DNA from 3 places in the Paenarthrobacter ureafaciens genome. Region 1 is predicted to be linked to each of the others. Evidence: riboswitches for the same ligand, from Rfam matches in the RefSeq annotation. Region 1 holds a riboswitch; each other region holds the start of a gene.
The links. A riboswitch is a leader RNA that binds a small molecule or an ion and turns the genes downstream of it on or off. The one in region 1 is predicted to bind thiamine pyrophosphate.
Positions count from the first base shown of each region.

Region 1 (5,106 bases):
GTCCTGCTGGTGGCCTGGATCTTCCAGCTGCTCACCGCGCCAGTCTCCGCGCACATGGTGGGCCGCTCCGCGTACCGCACCAAGCATGGACACCGGGAACTGCTGACCAAGGATGAACTGGAAGCAGTGGTCCAGCGGGCAGCCGAAAGCCAGAAGGAGAACTGACACCCGTTCCCTGCGTACCCTGACGGGTGCCAAGGACGGGTGTCAGCGACGCGTGTCAGGAAACCGGGAACTCCTAGATGATGTCCTGTGACTTCGCGAAGCGGGCAATGGCACGCTGGGTTCCGCGGCTGGTGAGCACCTGGATGAGCGTGCTGACGAAAGCCGACACCAACGCGAAGGTCAGGGCTGAGCGGAGGCTCGTCTCGACGTCGTCGTGGCCTGTGGGCGGCTTGTGGCCTGTGGCCTTTTCCCAACCCTTGTTCACCAGTTTGGTGCCAAGGAAACCCGCGCCGAGGCTCACGCCGGCACCCAGAAGCTTGAAGAAGAAGTTCATGACCTCAGCCTAGCGGCACGGCAGTGGCGGTCGCGTGCGGAAGCCGTGGCATTCAGGGGGACCGCGGTTTACTGCTTGTTCCCGCGTTCCTTCAGGAACGCAGCCATGGAGCCCGGAGGTGACAGGACGGGCCGCACTTGGTGCTCGGCCTGCCACACGGCCTCCACGCTGTGGAACTCCGAGATCTCCTTGAGCAGGAAATAGGTTGGCGGCATGAGCTGAAGCTTGCCCTCTGCCTCGGCCGCCAGGATGCCTTCCACCGGCATCCAGAGTGACTGCCAGGCCTCCGTGGTTTGGTGCTGCGGTTCGGCTCCGGGGGCGGGCCTGGCCACGTAGAAGTAGGTGTCGAAGCGCTTGGGCATGTCCGTGGGCGTCACCCAGTTGGCCCAAGGGCGGAGCTGGGAGGCGTCGAGGGTCAGCCCTGCTTCCTCGAACACTTCGCGGATGGCAGCCGCCAACACCGTGCCGGCTTGCGCATACGGGTCGGAGGCTGCGATCGAGCTCATCGCCCAATCGGCCGCATGCCTTTCCAGCAGTTCGGAGGAGTAGTCCCAGCCCTCCGCGTCCGAGGCATCGACGCGACCGCCGGGGAACACCACCATGCCTGCTGCAAAGTCCATGGAAGAGACCCTGTGCTGGACAAAGGCTTCCAGTCCCGCCGCCGCATCCCGGAGCAGGATCACGCTGGCGGCAAGACGGGGTTCGGCCACGGGGGTGTCCTTGGCTGGCTGTTCTGTCATGGGATGGGCGCCCCTCTTGCTGCTGTGAATCCGGTGTGCTGAACCTGCTGGCCCCATTCTCTCAGGTGTGCAGCGCAGCCGGTCGCGGCTGTGCGCCCGTGAAACAGCAAAAAGGTTTATGACCGGGCCCATAACCCGGCGCACCCCTTCCGGTGTAAACTGGGCACGCCCACAAGGGCAGATTGATAACGACAGGGGAGCGCCGCCGTCGAACCTGCAGGCATGCAGGAGACGCGAGGGCGCTGAGAGTGCGGACAGCCGCAGACCCTCGAACCTGATCCGGTTAGTACCGGCGCAAGGGAGTCGAGCTTCTCAGAGTGTCCGGAACCGGATGGCAGCAGGCCGCCGGGAATACCGGGGAGCACTTTCCCCTCCTGTAACCTCAGGAGGCTAAGAATGACCACGTCAAGCGTGAAGAAGGCCGGCAACAGCTGGCGCGTTGTAGACATTGTGGTGGCGGCGCTGATTGCCATCGCAGGCGGAGTGATCTTCTGGGCCTGGTCCCAGGGCGCCGCACTCGTATCCGTTCCCATGAATGCTGCTTATCCGCCCCTCACCGGCCTGATCGCCGGTGGGTGGATGATCCCGGCCGTGCTGGGCATGCTCATCATCCGCAAACCGGGAGCAGCGCTGTTCTGCGAAGCCGTCGCAGCAACGGGTGAGCTCATCATGGGGTCCCAGTACGGCACCACGGTCCTGATCTCCGGTGTCCTTCAGGGCCTCGGCGCGGAACTGATCTTCGCCGCCTTCCGCTACAAGAAGTTCAACCTCCCGGTGGCCCTCCTCGCGGGTGCCGGGGCAGGACTGTTCTGCGGCCTCAACGATTCCTTCATGCCGTGGGGCTGGAACATCGCCTACGAAGCCGTCGACAAGCTGGCCTACATCGCCTTCACCACCATTTCGGGTGCAATCATCGCCGGGGCACTGTCCTGGGTGGCCACCCGCGGGCTCGCGTCCACGGGCGTCCTGAGCTCCTTCGCGTCCCGGAAAGCCGCGTCAGAGCCAGTCTTCAACTGATGGGACCGGCACAGGTACGGCCCGCCGCCATCTCCGCCAACGGCTGGGGCTGGCGGCATTCCGGCCGGACGGTACCAGCCATCCAGGGGCTGGACCTGCAGATCGAACCCGGGGAACGGGTTCTGCTGCTGGGGCCGTCCGGCGCCGGCAAATCGACGTTCCTGCACGCCCTCGCCGGGGTGCTGGGCGATGAGGAAGACGACGCGGACGAGACCGGTTCCCTCCTCATTGACGGTGCGGCACCTCGCGAACAGCGGGGCCGGGCCGGGCTCATGCAGCAGGACCCGGAAACGCAAGTAGTCCTGTCCCGCGTGGGCGACGACGTCGCTTTCGGCGCCGAGAACCTTGCCGTGCCCCGTGACGACATTTGGGCCCGGGTCCATGAAGCGCTCGACGACGTCGGGTTGCGTACCGCTGCCGGCGACGGCCTCGCGTTGGACCACCCGACGGCGGCTCTTTCCGGCGGACAGAAGCAGCGCCTGGCGCTGGCCGGGATCCTGGCGATGCGGCCGGGGCTGATCCTGCTCGATGAACCAACGGCGAATCTGGACCCGGCCGGCGTGCTGGAAGTCCGGGACGCAGTTCGCCGCTGCCTGGAGAAGACCGGTGCCACGCTGGTGGTTGTAGAACACCGGGTGTCCGTATGGAAGGACTTGGTTGACCGCATCGTGGTCCTCCAGCCGGGCTCGGCCGGTGGCGGAGTGCTGTTGGACGGCCCTCCCGATCAGGTGCTCGCCGAAGCCCGGAGCATGCTCATCACAGCCGGAGTCTGGGTCCCGGGATATGTGCCCCGTACCCGTACCAGGACCACCGCCGAGGGGCCGGCGGAGTTGCTCCTCGCAGCAGAGCACGTGGCCGTTTCCCGCGAAAAGCCCCGACGGAGGGGTTTCAAGAGCATCCCGCCCATCCCGGTCCAAGCCGGTGTGTCCGCTCAGGTGCGGGCAGGACGGGCGTTGACCATCACTGGCCCCAACGGTGCGGGGAAGTCCACCTTTGCGCTCACGATGGCCGGCCTTCTGGCGCCGGTGGCAGGAAAGGTCTCAGCCGCCGTCGAGCTTTCCGAAGGCGCCGGAATCGATCCCTTCAAGTGGAAGGCGGATCAACTGATTTCGCGCATCGGGACGGTGTTCCAGGAGCCCGAGCATCAGTTCGTCACGGGCAAAGTGATGGATGAGTTGATGTTTGGGCCCCGCCACCTCGGCAGGGGTGAGGAGCGGGTGGATGAACTTCTGGAGAGGCTCCGCTTGACGCACTTGGTGGACGCGAATCCCTACACCCTGTCCGGCGGCGAGAAGCGGCGGCTTTCCGTTGCGACCGTCCTTGCCGCCCACCCGCAGGTCCTGGTGCTCGATGAGCCCACCTTCGGGCAGGATGCCAACACCTGGGCGGAACTCGCGTCGTTCCTGTCCGAGTTGCTGGACCAGGGCACGGCCGTTGTGTCCGTCACCCACGACGAGGAATTCAGCGCAGTGCTGGGCGGCATGGAGTTGCGGCTGGACCCGGCCACTGAAGCTGCCAGGCAGGAAGCGGGTGCGGCATGAGGGATGCGCTAAGCCTCACCGGAAACAACGCGGTGCTGACCAAGGCCAACCCCCTGGCGAAGTTCGTTGCGGTGTTCCTTATTTCAATGGTCCTGGCCCTGTCCATCGACTGGGTATCGGCGTCCATCGCCCTTGCCGCCGAACTCGCACTGTTCCCCCTCGCCGGGCTGACCTTGCGGCTCTTGTGGGTGCGGGCGTGGCCGCTCATCATCGCAGCCGCAATCGGCGGGTGGAGCACTGCGATTGTCGCCGCGGACAGCGGGGCCGTACTGCTCGACGTCGGACTGTGGTCCATCAGCGAAGGCTCCCTTGAGTTGGGGCTGGGTTTCATGCTCCGCGGTTTGGCGATCGCCCTTCCGGCGATCCTCCTGATGACCTGCACGGACCCCACGGACCTTGCCGATGCGTTGGCTCAGAAGGCCCGCCTCCCGCACCGGTTCGTGTTGGGATCGTTGGCTGCGATGCGGCTTGTGGGGCTGATGGCGGAGGAATGGCAAACCATCGGCATGGCCCGGCGCGCCCGCGGCGTGGGTTCGCAGGGGAGCCCGGTGCAGCGGCTCAAAGCGACCCTGGGCCAGAGCTTCGGGCTGCTGGTCCAGGCTGTCCGGCGGGCGTCGCGGCTGGCTGTGACCATGGAGGCCCGGGGCTTCGGGGGAGCGCAGCGCACGTGGGCCCGGGAGTCCACCTACTCCTTGCTGGACGTTTGGGTCTTGCTGGGAGGGGTGCTGATTGCCGCCGCTGCCGTGCTGGCCGCTTTGGGCGCCGGGACGTGGAGCTTCGTCTGGCGCTAGGGGTTCAGCGAGTGGATTGCTCCGCTTGGATTTGTTCGAAGCCGGCCCGCGTGAGGAAGCCGAGTTGGGCTTCCTTTTCTTCGAGCTGGATGATCGGACCCAGCTCGAAGCAGGTCGCCTCCAGCCGTCGAAGCGCTTTGGCGTTCCTGGCATCGGGCTCAACTATGATCCGGTCCTTTCCGGGCACCGAGAACATGTACTTGATGAGGGACGTCGCAAGCCGCGGGGTGAAGTGCGGAATCGGTCGCGTCGCGGGAGCGAGCAGCAGGTGCATGCCGATGTCCTCCTCCCGCGCAGGGTAGGCCTCACCCACGGGATCGTGCAGCGGCTCGTACGTCTGGAACAAAGCCAGCGGCTCCCCGTCCAGGATCACCAGGAAGGCATGGTGCGTGTCCAGGGAATCCAGGAACTCGTAGATTTCCTGGACTTCCTCGCGTGATTTTTCGGTCATGCCCCAGAACCTTGCCCTTGGCTGCGAGACCCACTCGTGGACCAGCTCGATGTCTTCCGCAGGAATG
Region 1 covers NZ_SBHM01000007.1:745,853-750,958, reverse strand. Annotated here, with positions in the region: gene mnhG (monovalent cation/H(+) antiporter subunit G) at 1-165, shown strand, start outside; gene AUR_RS07690 (DUF4235 domain-containing protein) at 239-499, opposite strand; gene AUR_RS07685 (NUDIX hydrolase) at 568-1,239, opposite strand; TPP riboswitch at 1,423-1,558, shown strand; gene AUR_RS07680 (ECF transporter S component) at 1,636-2,256, shown strand; gene AUR_RS07675 (ABC transporter ATP-binding protein) at 2,256-3,797, shown strand; gene AUR_RS07670 (energy-coupling factor transporter transmembrane component T family protein) at 3,794-4,588, shown strand; gene AUR_RS07665 (GNAT family N-acetyltransferase) at 4,593-5,106, opposite strand, start outside.

Region 2 (5,106 bases), on a different contig from region 1:
GAAGGCGCTGCATTCCTGCTCTGCCAGGAGGCTCCCGGCTTGCTCGCTGATGACCTCCGGATGCAGCGGGACCCTTCCGTCCGGTGCGTAGAACGTTTGCCCGCGCCGCCGCGTTTCGGCGTCCAAGGCTCCGCCGGGGGCCACGAAGGACGGCACGTCGGCAATTGCGTACAGGACCTTGTAACCGGCATCGTTACGCTGAATGAACAGCGCTTGGTCCAGATCGGTGGAAGTCGCGGGGTCTATGGTCACGAACGGCACGTCCAGCAGGCTGCGGGGCGGCAATTGCAGGTTTTGAACCGCCTGGCGCGCTTCATGCTCGGCGTCGGCAGGGTAGTCGCCGGGTAGTTCCAGCTCGCTCCTCAAGGCAGCCAGGGAGGCAGCGAGCCGGTCGGAAGAATCGTCGACGTTGGGCGCTATCCGATGATGTGACACGAAAGTCAGACTAGCCCGAAAACGGCGGATAGTCTTGGACCATGGGCACGTCCACTCCTGGCGGAATTCCCGCGGACGTTCTCCCGGCAGAGCTGCTGGGAGCCATGGCCTATGGCGAATTGTCAGCGTTCGGGCGGTTGTCCGCGGACTCCCGCTTCGCTCCTACCCTCCGGGACCGGGCTACCTTTGCCAAGATCGCGGTCGGTGCATTCGGCAACTATGCGTTGATCAGCGGCCGGCTTACCGAGATGGGGCGGGACCCCGAGGACGCCATGCTTCGCTTCCAGCCGTCATTCGATCACTTCCACGAACGCACCCCGCCAGGGGACTGGTACGAGTCTGTTCTGAAGGCGTACATCATCGACACGGTGTCCTCGGACTTCTACAGGACGGTGTCCGCCTTCCTGGATGCCGGGACACAGCAATTCGTCCGGAAAGTCGCTTCTGCGGACCAAGCCACCGAGGCGTTGCGCATCCTCCTCATGCGGGCCCTGAGGGACGATCCCAGGTTGGCTTCGCGCCTTGCCCTATGGGGCCGAAGGCTGGTGGGTGAGGCCCTCACCCAGGTGCAACGGGTGGCGTTGGAGCACCCGGACCTGCGTGCCGTACTTCATGACGGACAGGCCAAGGCGGAGGTAGGCCGGTTGACGGCGGAACTCGCCGATCACCACGGCCGCCGGATGACGGGCCTCGGACTGGCTGCCTAGGCGTCCAGGGCTTCGAGCAGCGACTTGGCCGCCGCCGTCGGGTCTTCTGCTTCGGTGATGGCGCGGACTACGACGATGCGGCTGGCTCCTGCCGCAACCACCTGCTCCACATTCGAAAGATCGATCCCGCCAATGGCAAACCAGGGAAGGGCGGATCCTGCGCGTTCCACAGCTTCGGCGGCATATGTGACCAAGCCCAGGCCTACTGGCGTCCGGCCCGGTTTGGTGGGTGTGGTCCAGAGGGGACCGACGCAGAAGTAGTCCAGTCCTGCACTGCCCGACGAAGCCGCAATGGCCGCGTCCACCTGATCAGGCCCATGCGTGGAGAGACCTATGGCGGTGGTGTCCCCGAGCAGCTGCCGGGCCACGGGCAGCGGAAGGTCCTTTTGGCCCACGTGGAACACGGGAGCCCCGGAAACACGGGCGATATCAGCCCGGTCGTTGACCGCCCACAGCTTGGAATGCCGGGCGGCAACTTTGTTCAGGACCTCGAGCAGCTCCAGTTCCTCGGCGGCCTCAAGGGTCTTGTCACGGAGCTGGATGATGTCCACGCCGCCTTCGAACGCGGCGTCCACAAAGTCTTCGAAATCGCCTTGCCGCCGGCGGGCATCGGTGCACAGGTAGAGGCGGGCGTCGGTGAGGAGATCAGGCTGGGTCATGGAAACCAGAGTAGTTCCTCTAAACTGGGCACGTACTGCGGGAGCCGTGACAGCGTCATATGACCGTCCGGCTGAGAGGGCTTCAGAGCCGACCGCTTGACCTGATCCGGCTAATACCGGCGTAGGGAAGGAAACCAATGGCAGAAGCCATCGAAGCAGACGTTGCCGTCATCGGCGCAGGCGTAGTCGGCCTGGGCATCGCCCACCGGATCCGGGCCACAGGCCGTTCCGTGGCCCTCATCGATCCGAACCCTGCCAGTGGAGCAACCTTTGCAGCGGCCGGGATGCTGGCCCCCGTGAGCGAACTCCACTACCAGGAAGAAGATCTCCTGGAACTGATGCTCGAATCGTCCAGGCTATGGCCAACGTTCGTGTCCGGATTGTCCGGTACCGGCGTCACCACCGGCTACAGCACGACGTCGACGCTCGCGGTGGGTGCCGACGCCGCCGATCGACGGGCGCTCGCCGATCTGCGCTCCGTGCAACAGGCGGCGGGGCTCACAGTGGAGCCGTTGATGCTGCGGGACGCGCGGCAGCGCGAGCCGCTGCTCAGCCCCGGAATTTCATGCGCTTTCGATATCCCGGCCGACCACCAAGTGGACCCCCGCCGGCTGGCGGAGTGCATACTCGCCGGATTGGCCGCGCACACCCCGTCGGATGCCACATGGGTCCCGGGCGCGAGCAGCGGGTTCCAGCTGGCAGCGGAGGCCCGGCGGCTGCTGTGGGAGGGTGACCGCGTTGTGGGCGCTGAACTCTCCACCGGCCAAGTGGTAGCGGCAAGGGAAACCGTGCTGGCCAATGGCTTGGCGGCTGCGGCGACCGGCGGACTTCCTGAGGACCTGCACCTGCCGCTCAGGCCGGTTTACGGAGACATCCTCAGGCTCCGGGTACCGGAGGACCTGCGGCCGTTGCTGACCTCCACAGTCCGCGGAATGGTGCGGGGAGTGCCGGTATACATCGTGCCCCGCGAGGACGGGACCGTGGTGATCGGGGCAACCCAACGCGAGGACGGGCTCTCGACGGGATCGAATGCGGTGTCTGCCGGCGGCGTGTACCAGCTGCTTCGGGACGCCCAGATCCTGGTCCCCGCAGTCGGTGAGCTGGAGCTCATCGAAGTGACAGCCCGTGCACGGCCGGGCACCCCTGACAACGCTCCGCTCCTGGGGCGGGTGGGCGCGGCGGACGGCGCCCTCCGGGGCCTGATCATAGCCACGGGTTTCTTCCGCCACGGCGTACTCCTGACCCCCATAGCCGCACAGATCGTGGCCGGCTTGCTCGACGGTTCCGCGGATGACCGGTGGGTCCGGTTCCGTCCGGATCGTTTTTCTCCGCAAGGCGCCCTCGCCGGGCGCGGCATTCCAACACCATCCATCGCTTCCACCAAGGAAACAGCATGAACATCACACTCAATGGGGCCCGGCACACCGTGGCCGATGGCGCATCCGTCAGCACCCTGGTCACGTCCGTTACCGGACGCGCCCTCGACCCGAGCGGACAGGCGGCCGACGGCGGCAAGCTGGGTGTCGCCGTCGCGCGCAATGCGGAGGTGGTCCCGCGTAGCCAGTGGGCAGCAACGAACCTCGCCGACGGCGATGAACTCGAACTCGTTACCGCAGTCCAGGGAGGCTGAGCATGACCATCCTCAACACCGAAACGACTACTGACACGCTGGAAATCGACGGTGTCGCCTTCAGTTCGCGGCTCATCATGGGCACCGGTGGCGCCCCGAGCCTGGACGGTTTGGGGGCGGCCCTGGTGGCTTCCGGCACGGAGCTCACCACGGTAGCCATGCGCCGCTACTCGCCGGCCGAGACGGGCTCGCTGTTCCAGTTGCTGGTGGACAACAACATCCGGGTGCTGCCCAACACGGCAGGTTGTTTCACTGCCAAGGACGCTGTCCTTACCGCGGAGCTGGCCCGCGAGGCGCTGGAGACCGATTGGGTGAAGCTGGAAGTCATCGCGGACGAACACACGCTGTTGCCGGACGCGGTTGAACTCGTCGACGCCACTGAACAACTGGTCAATCGGGGTTTCAAAGTCTTCGCATACACCAACGACGACCCCGTGTTGGCACTGCGACTGGAAAACCTCGGCGCCACTGCGGTCATGCCCCTCGGAGCACCGATCGGGACCGGTCTGGGCATCCTCAACCCGCACAACATTGAAGTCATTGTGTCCCGTGCCTCCGTGCCTGTTGTCCTGGACGCAGGCATCGGAACTGCTTCCGATGCGGCACTGGCCATGGAGCTCGGTTGCGACGCTGTCCTCCTGGCCACAGCGGTGACGCGTGCCCAGAACCCTGTCCAGATGGGTGAGGCATTCATGCACGCCGTCAAGGCAGGCAGGCTGGCCAGGCTGGCAGGCCGCATTCCACGGAGGGAACACGCGCTGGCATCATCGGCGATGGAGGGCCGGGCAGAGTTCCTCTGAGCCCGTACCAACCTGCGACGGCAGGTACTGCTGACAACTGTGGCCACCACCCCATGCGGGTGGTGGCCACAGTTCTTAGTCGCCCGGTTGAGCCGGGAAGGTGCTACAGGCGGAGTGCTTTGGTGAGCGCTTCAGTGTCCCGCACGGTCCGGGTCCTGCCAAGGAACACCGCGACGCCTGCCGCAGCTGCCGTGCCAAGGACGATCGGCAAGACCCACGGAATCCAGGTCAGCCCCGGCTGGTAGCCGAAGCCGGCGGCAATGAAGGCGATCCAGCTGAGGGCGCCGACTCCGAGGGATACTCCCGCGGGGACGGCAATGCCGTACTTGCCATGCCGTTTGTCGTTTGCCCACACCAGGAAGCCGGTAGCGACGGTAACGAACACCATCACGACGAGGGAAAGCATGGGGTCTCCTTAGCGTTGCGGGCGTTCTGGATCAGAGTGCGCCGAAGCCCACGCGACGAACTTCCTCCGCGCCGATCTCCACGTAGCCCAGGGCACCGCCCGGAACAATGACCTGACGGCCCTTATCATCGGTGAGGCGCAATTCCGAGCCCTTGGACAGGGCGTCTGAAACAAGCTTGCCTACGGCCTCGGCATCGAGCGAGGATTCGAGCACAATTTCGCGGCCAACGTTCTGAATGCCGATCTTTACTTCCACAACAAGGCCTCCAAGCCAATCAACGTTTTAGGTCAGTCCCTTATTTGTAGCCTAGGACTCTTTGGGGAATCGACTGATTCCGCGCCAAGCTAAACGATAGATCAGATCACTGGCCACATCGAGGTCAAGGTTTCCATCCGTTTCCAGCCAGTACCGGGCGCTGACCTGCGCCATTCCCGCCAGGCCGCGGCCCAGCAACTGAGCTTCAAGGGG
Region 2 covers NZ_SBHM01000006.1:674,814-679,919, reverse strand. Annotated here, with positions in the region: gene AUR_RS04190 (RNB domain-containing ribonuclease) at 1-435, opposite strand, end outside; gene AUR_RS04185 (ferritin-like fold-containing protein) at 477-1,142, shown strand; gene thiE (thiamine phosphate synthase) at 1,139-1,801, opposite strand; TPP riboswitch at 1,829-1,946, shown strand; gene thiO (glycine oxidase ThiO) at 1,939-3,198, shown strand; gene thiS (sulfur carrier protein ThiS) at 3,195-3,431, shown strand; gene AUR_RS04165 (thiazole synthase) at 3,434-4,231, shown strand; gene AUR_RS04160 (hypothetical protein) at 4,335-4,637, opposite strand; gene AUR_RS04155 (DUF3107 domain-containing protein) at 4,669-4,893, opposite strand; gene AUR_RS04150 (TetR/AcrR family transcriptional regulator) at 4,945-5,106, opposite strand, start outside.
Region 2: another riboswitch for thiamine pyrophosphate. It lies ahead of thiO (glycine oxidase ThiO); the one in region 1 lies ahead of AUR_RS07680 (ECF transporter S component).

Region 3 (5,106 bases), on a different contig from region 1:
CGCTGAGGCCGCAGACGCAGCAGCAACCGCCGCTGAGCCCGCAGAAGCGCAAGCCGAGGCTGCACCGGAAAAGCCGGTCCGCCGTCGTCGTACTGCAAAAGCAAAGGTTGAAGCTCAGCAGGCCGAAAGCGCCGAAGCCGCTGCCGAAGCCACAGCCGGTGCCACGGATGCAGAGCCCGTCGCAGAAACCAGCCAGGAAGCTCCGGCCGCAACAGCGGAGGAGCAGGCTGAAACGGACGCTGCCGGTTCGTCCTCCTTGTTCCTGGAGCCGGTCTCCATCACCTCGATGATCTTCCAGGCGCCCGACCTCAGTGCTGTTGTCCGCCCGGCCGAAGAAAAAGACGCTGAGGCCGACGATGAAACCGAGGCCGGCGGTGAAGGTGAGTCGGAAGATGCCGGCAGCCGCCGCCGTCGCCGCAGCCGGGGCCGCCGCGGACGCCGCGGCAACGAACGCGATGACAACGATGCCGAGGGCAGCAGCGAAACCGAAGACGACGAAGCTCCGGCTGCGGAGGCCTTGGAAGAGGGCGTCACTTCGCGCCGTCGCCGTCGGCGCCGTCGGGGGGACCAGGACCTCGAACTGACCGGCGGATCGGATGACGATCCGCCCAACACGGTCACCCGGGTCCGGGCGCCCCGCCCCATCACCGAGACCGCTGCCTCCAACCGGGTGGCGAGCGTCAAGGGTTCAACCAGGCTCGAAGCCAAGAAGCAGCGACGCCGCGAATCGCGCGAAACCGGTCGCCGCCGCCAGGTCATCACCGAGGCCGAGTTCCTGGCGCGTCGTGAGTCCGTCGACCGCCAGATGATCGTCCGCCAGCGCGATGACAGAATCCAGATCGGCGTCCTGGAAGACGGCGTGCTGGCTGAACACTTTGTTTCCAAGACCCAGCAGGACTCCCTCATCGGAAACGTCTACCTGGGCAAAGTACAGAACGTCCTGCCGTCCATGGAGGCAGCGTTCGTCGACATTGGACGCGGCCGCAATGCGGTGCTCTATGCCGGCGAGGTGAACTGGGACGCGGTGAACCTTGAGGGCCAACCGCGCCGGATCGAGAACGCGCTCAAGTCCGGAGACTCCGTCCTGGTGCAGGTCACCAAGGACCCCGTGGGTCATAAGGGTGCGCGCCTGACCAGCCAGATCTCCCTGCCTGGCCGCTACCTCGTCTATGTTCCGGGCGGTTCCATGACCGGAATCTCCCGGAAACTGCCCGACGTCGAACGGAACCGCCTCAAGCGGATCCTCAAGGACCGTTTGCCGGAGAACGCAGGCGTTATTGTCCGCACGGCCGCCGAAGGCGCGTCGGAAGAGGAACTGACCCACGACATCAACCGCCTCCGGGCGCAGTGGGAAGGCATCGAGAGCCAGGCGTCCTCAACCAAGGTGCTCGCACCGGAGCTGCTGTACGGCGAACCGGACCTCACCATCAAGGTGGTTCGGGACGTCTTCAACGAAGACTTCTCCAAGCTGATTGTTTCCGGCGACGAAGCCTGGGACACCATTGAGGCCTACGTTACGTACGTTGCACCTGACCTGGTGGGTCGCTTGGAAAAGTGGACCAAGGACCAGGACATCTTTGCTGCCTGGCGCATTGACGAACAAATCCACAAGGCTCTGGAACGCAAGGTTTTCCTGCCGTCCGGCGGCTCTTTGGTGATCGACCGTACCGAGGCCATGACTGTCGTGGACGTCAACACCGGCAAGTTCACCGGCAGCGGCGGCAACTTGGAAGAGACCGTCACCAAGAACAATCTGGAAGCGGCCGAAGAGGTAGTTCGCCAGCTCCGCCTCCGTGACATCGGCGGCATCATCGTCATCGACTTCATCGATATGGTCCTGGAGTCCAACAGGGACTTGGTGCTGCGCCGGCTGGTGGAGTGCCTTGGCCGCGACCGCACCAAGCACCAGGTGGCGGAGGTGACGTCCCTGGGCCTCGTCCAGATGACGCGCAAGCGCATGGGCACAGGCTTGCTGGAGGTCTTCGGTGAGCAATGCGAGCACTGTGCCGGCCGCGGCGTGGTAACGCACGACGAGCCCGTGGAGCACCGCCGCGCGAATGTGGTGGCTGCCGAGCAGCACCGGTCCCACACCGAAGCACAGCAGCCGTCCCAGCGCAGTGAGCGTAAGCGTCGCCGCGGCAAGGGGGGCAACCAGGCACCGGAAGCTACGACGCCGGTCCAGCCGGCCGCTGCCCCGACGGCACCCGCTCCGGCTGAGTCCGTGGATCCCGCCCAGAAAGCCAAGGCAGAGGCTACCCGGGCCGCATTGGCGACGATCGCCGCTGCTGCGCACGCTGCACACCTGCACGATGACGAGGTGCACCGCGCCGAGGAAGCAGCACGCGCCGCCGGCAAGGCGGAAGCAGGCCAGTCGGGTCCCGCCCAGGCGGATCCTGCCCGGAAGGCTCCTGCGCAGTCGGCTCCTGCCCAAGGGGATGCCGCCCAGGCCCCTGAGCAGGGCGGGCAGACGCAGGGCTCCACCCCGGCAGAAACTGCGGCCAGGGAGGGCCGTCCGGCTCCGGTACTGCGCTTCGGCGGAGAGGAAGTGGCTCTGCCCTTCGTGGAGCATCACGACGAACCTGCCAAGAAACCTGCCATGAGCCTGGATCTGCTGGCTGAGGCCTTCTCGCACTTGGGTGGCACACCTGAGGTTGTCCCCGGGTCTGAGGTTGCCGGGTCTGGGCAGGACGCGCCCGGGAATGTTGAATCTGCTGAGGCTCCCGGGAGCGCCGACCCCTTGGCAGTCACGTCCGCTGGTACCGAACCCGTGGAGTCCCGGTCCGGCGCCCGTGGCCGGCGCGGCAGGCGGAACCGCAGCGCCAGCAGGGCCCAGGGCGCTGCCAACGAGACCAACGTTGAGCACCACGACGTTCGGGCCGCCACAGGTGGCGGGACCTCGCACGAAGCGAAGGCGCCGGCTGAGCCGGCAAAGAAGCCAACTGCAGCATCGGAGCCGATCATCCTGGGGGTGGGTGTTCCGGCGTCGGAGCTGTAAACAGGCACTGAAGACACAGGTGGAACGAAGGCCGCGCAGCGCATGCTGTGCGGCCTTCGTCGTGCAACGGGTCATCATCCGCCCGCTGGGGTCATATCCAGGCCGTTAGCCGCCGGGGTTCCCGGCGTGAGGGGCTTCCGGGCTAGGCTAGGACACTGACACGGGGTGCCGGGCATTGGGCCGGGCTGAGATCCAGACCCGTTGAACCTGTCCGGTTAGCACCGGCGAAGGGATGTCTCCATGACTTCAATGTCGTCTTCTGCTGTTTATCCGTTGCCAGCGGTCATCCGTACACATCCGAGGGTGTTGAGCATTGCTGGTTCGGACCCCTCCGGCGGGGCGGGGATCCAAGCGGACCTTAAAAGCATTGCTGCGCACGGCGGCTACGGTATGGCCGCCATCACCGCGCTGACGGCCCAGAACACGCGGGGCGTCAGCGGTGTGCATGTGCCGCCGGTGGAATTCCTCCGCCAGCAGTTGGAAACCGTCAGCAGCGACGTCGCTATCGACGCCGTGAAGATCGGGATGCTCGGTGATGCCGCCGTCATCAACGAGGTCCGGACCTGGCTTGCCAAGGTACGTCCCGCCGTCGTGGTCCTGGACCCGGTGATGGTGGCCACCAGCGGTGACCGGTTGCTGCGGGAATCAGCCGAGGCAGCCTTGCGTGACCTTCTGCCGATGGCGGACCTCATTACACCCAACCTTCCGGAACTGGCCATGCTGCTGGGGGAACCCGAAGCGGAGGACTGGCCTGCGGCGCTGGACCAGGGCAAACGGTTGGCCGGGGAGTGCGGCAATACGGTGCTGGTCAAGGGAGGCCACTTGCCGGGGGCGCAGTGTCCGGATGCGCTCATCAACACCAGCGGTTTGCTGCGTCAGGACGTGATCGAAGTCGGGGGACCGCGTGTTCAGACACGGAACAGCCACGGCACTGGCTGCTCGTTGTCCTCGGCCCTGGCCACTGTCCAGGCAAGAACAGGAGATTGGGAGGCGTCCCTGCGGGAAGTCAAGCCCTGGTTGCGCGAGGCTCTGATGAGGGCTGACGATCTTGAAGTGGGCCAGGGGAGCGGTCCGATCCACCATTTCCACCATCTCCGGGAATCATCCCGGCCCGGGGCCTTCGCTGCCCTCCTGTGGAAGGAAGCCGCCGTGGAGCTGGAAGCCATCCAAGGGCTTGCCTTCATACGGGACTTGGGGTCCGGGGAGTTGCCGGAGTCCGAGTTCAGTTACTACCTGGCCCAGGACGCCCTTTACCTCAACGGGTATTCCAGGGTGCTTGCCCGGGCAGGTGCCCTCGCCCCGACCGAAGAAGAGCAGCTGTTCTGGGCCCGGGGTTCCCAACAGTGCCTTGACGTGGAATCCGAATTGCACCGGAACTGGCTGAGCGGCCGTGAAGCGACGACGCAGAGCGGCCCAGTCACCAAGGCCTACGTGGACCATCTGGTGGCGTCATCTGCTTCGGGAAGCTACGGCGTCCTGCTTGCTGCGGTCCTGCCCTGCTACTGGCTGTATGCGGAAGTGGGGCAGCAACTGCACGCCGACTTCGTCCAAGCCGGTTCCCCGGAGAACCATCCCTACGCGGATTGGCTGAGGACCTATGCGGACGAGGATTTTGCGGAGGCGACGCGGAAGGCGATTGCTCTCACGGATGCCGCAGCAGCTGCGGCATCCGGCCGTGAGCGGGCTGCCATGAAGGAAGCCTTCGTCCAGTCCTGCCGCTACGAGACCGCGTTCTTTGATGCCCCAAGACTGCATTCGTAACACGGACGCCGCGCGTCGGACGGGAAATCAACGGCAAGGCCACGTAGAGGCTGTAAGCTGTATGGGCACGGTGCCGGGAACGTCCGTTCCTACTGGTGACAAGCGTCACGTGGTGGCTTCCGGACCCGGCCTCATTTGCAGCTGAAGGTCAAACTAGCGTAATCTTGATCTTCGGTGCTTACGCCAACACTTGGGTTATGCCCCTTGGAATTGTTCATGGGATGACTCGCGGGCTTCGATCTGAAGTCCACGGCGTTGAGGCACAGCGTGAACCAGGCCTGATTCCGGTTCGGGGTTCCGCACGCAAATTTAGTAAGAAACGTCGAGAGAAGTGAGTACCCAAGTGGTGT
Region 3 covers NZ_SBHM01000006.1:256,223-261,328, reverse strand. Annotated here, with positions in the region: gene AUR_RS02285 (ribonuclease E/G) at 1-2,995, shown strand, start outside; TPP riboswitch at 3,147-3,245, shown strand; gene thiD (bifunctional hydroxymethylpyrimidine kinase/phosphomethylpyrimidine kinase) at 3,236-4,756, shown strand; gene rplU (50S ribosomal protein L21) at 5,100-5,106, shown strand, end outside.
Region 3: another riboswitch for thiamine pyrophosphate. It lies ahead of thiD (bifunctional hydroxymethylpyrimidine kinase/phosphomethylpyrimidine kinase); the one in region 1 lies ahead of AUR_RS07680 (ECF transporter S component).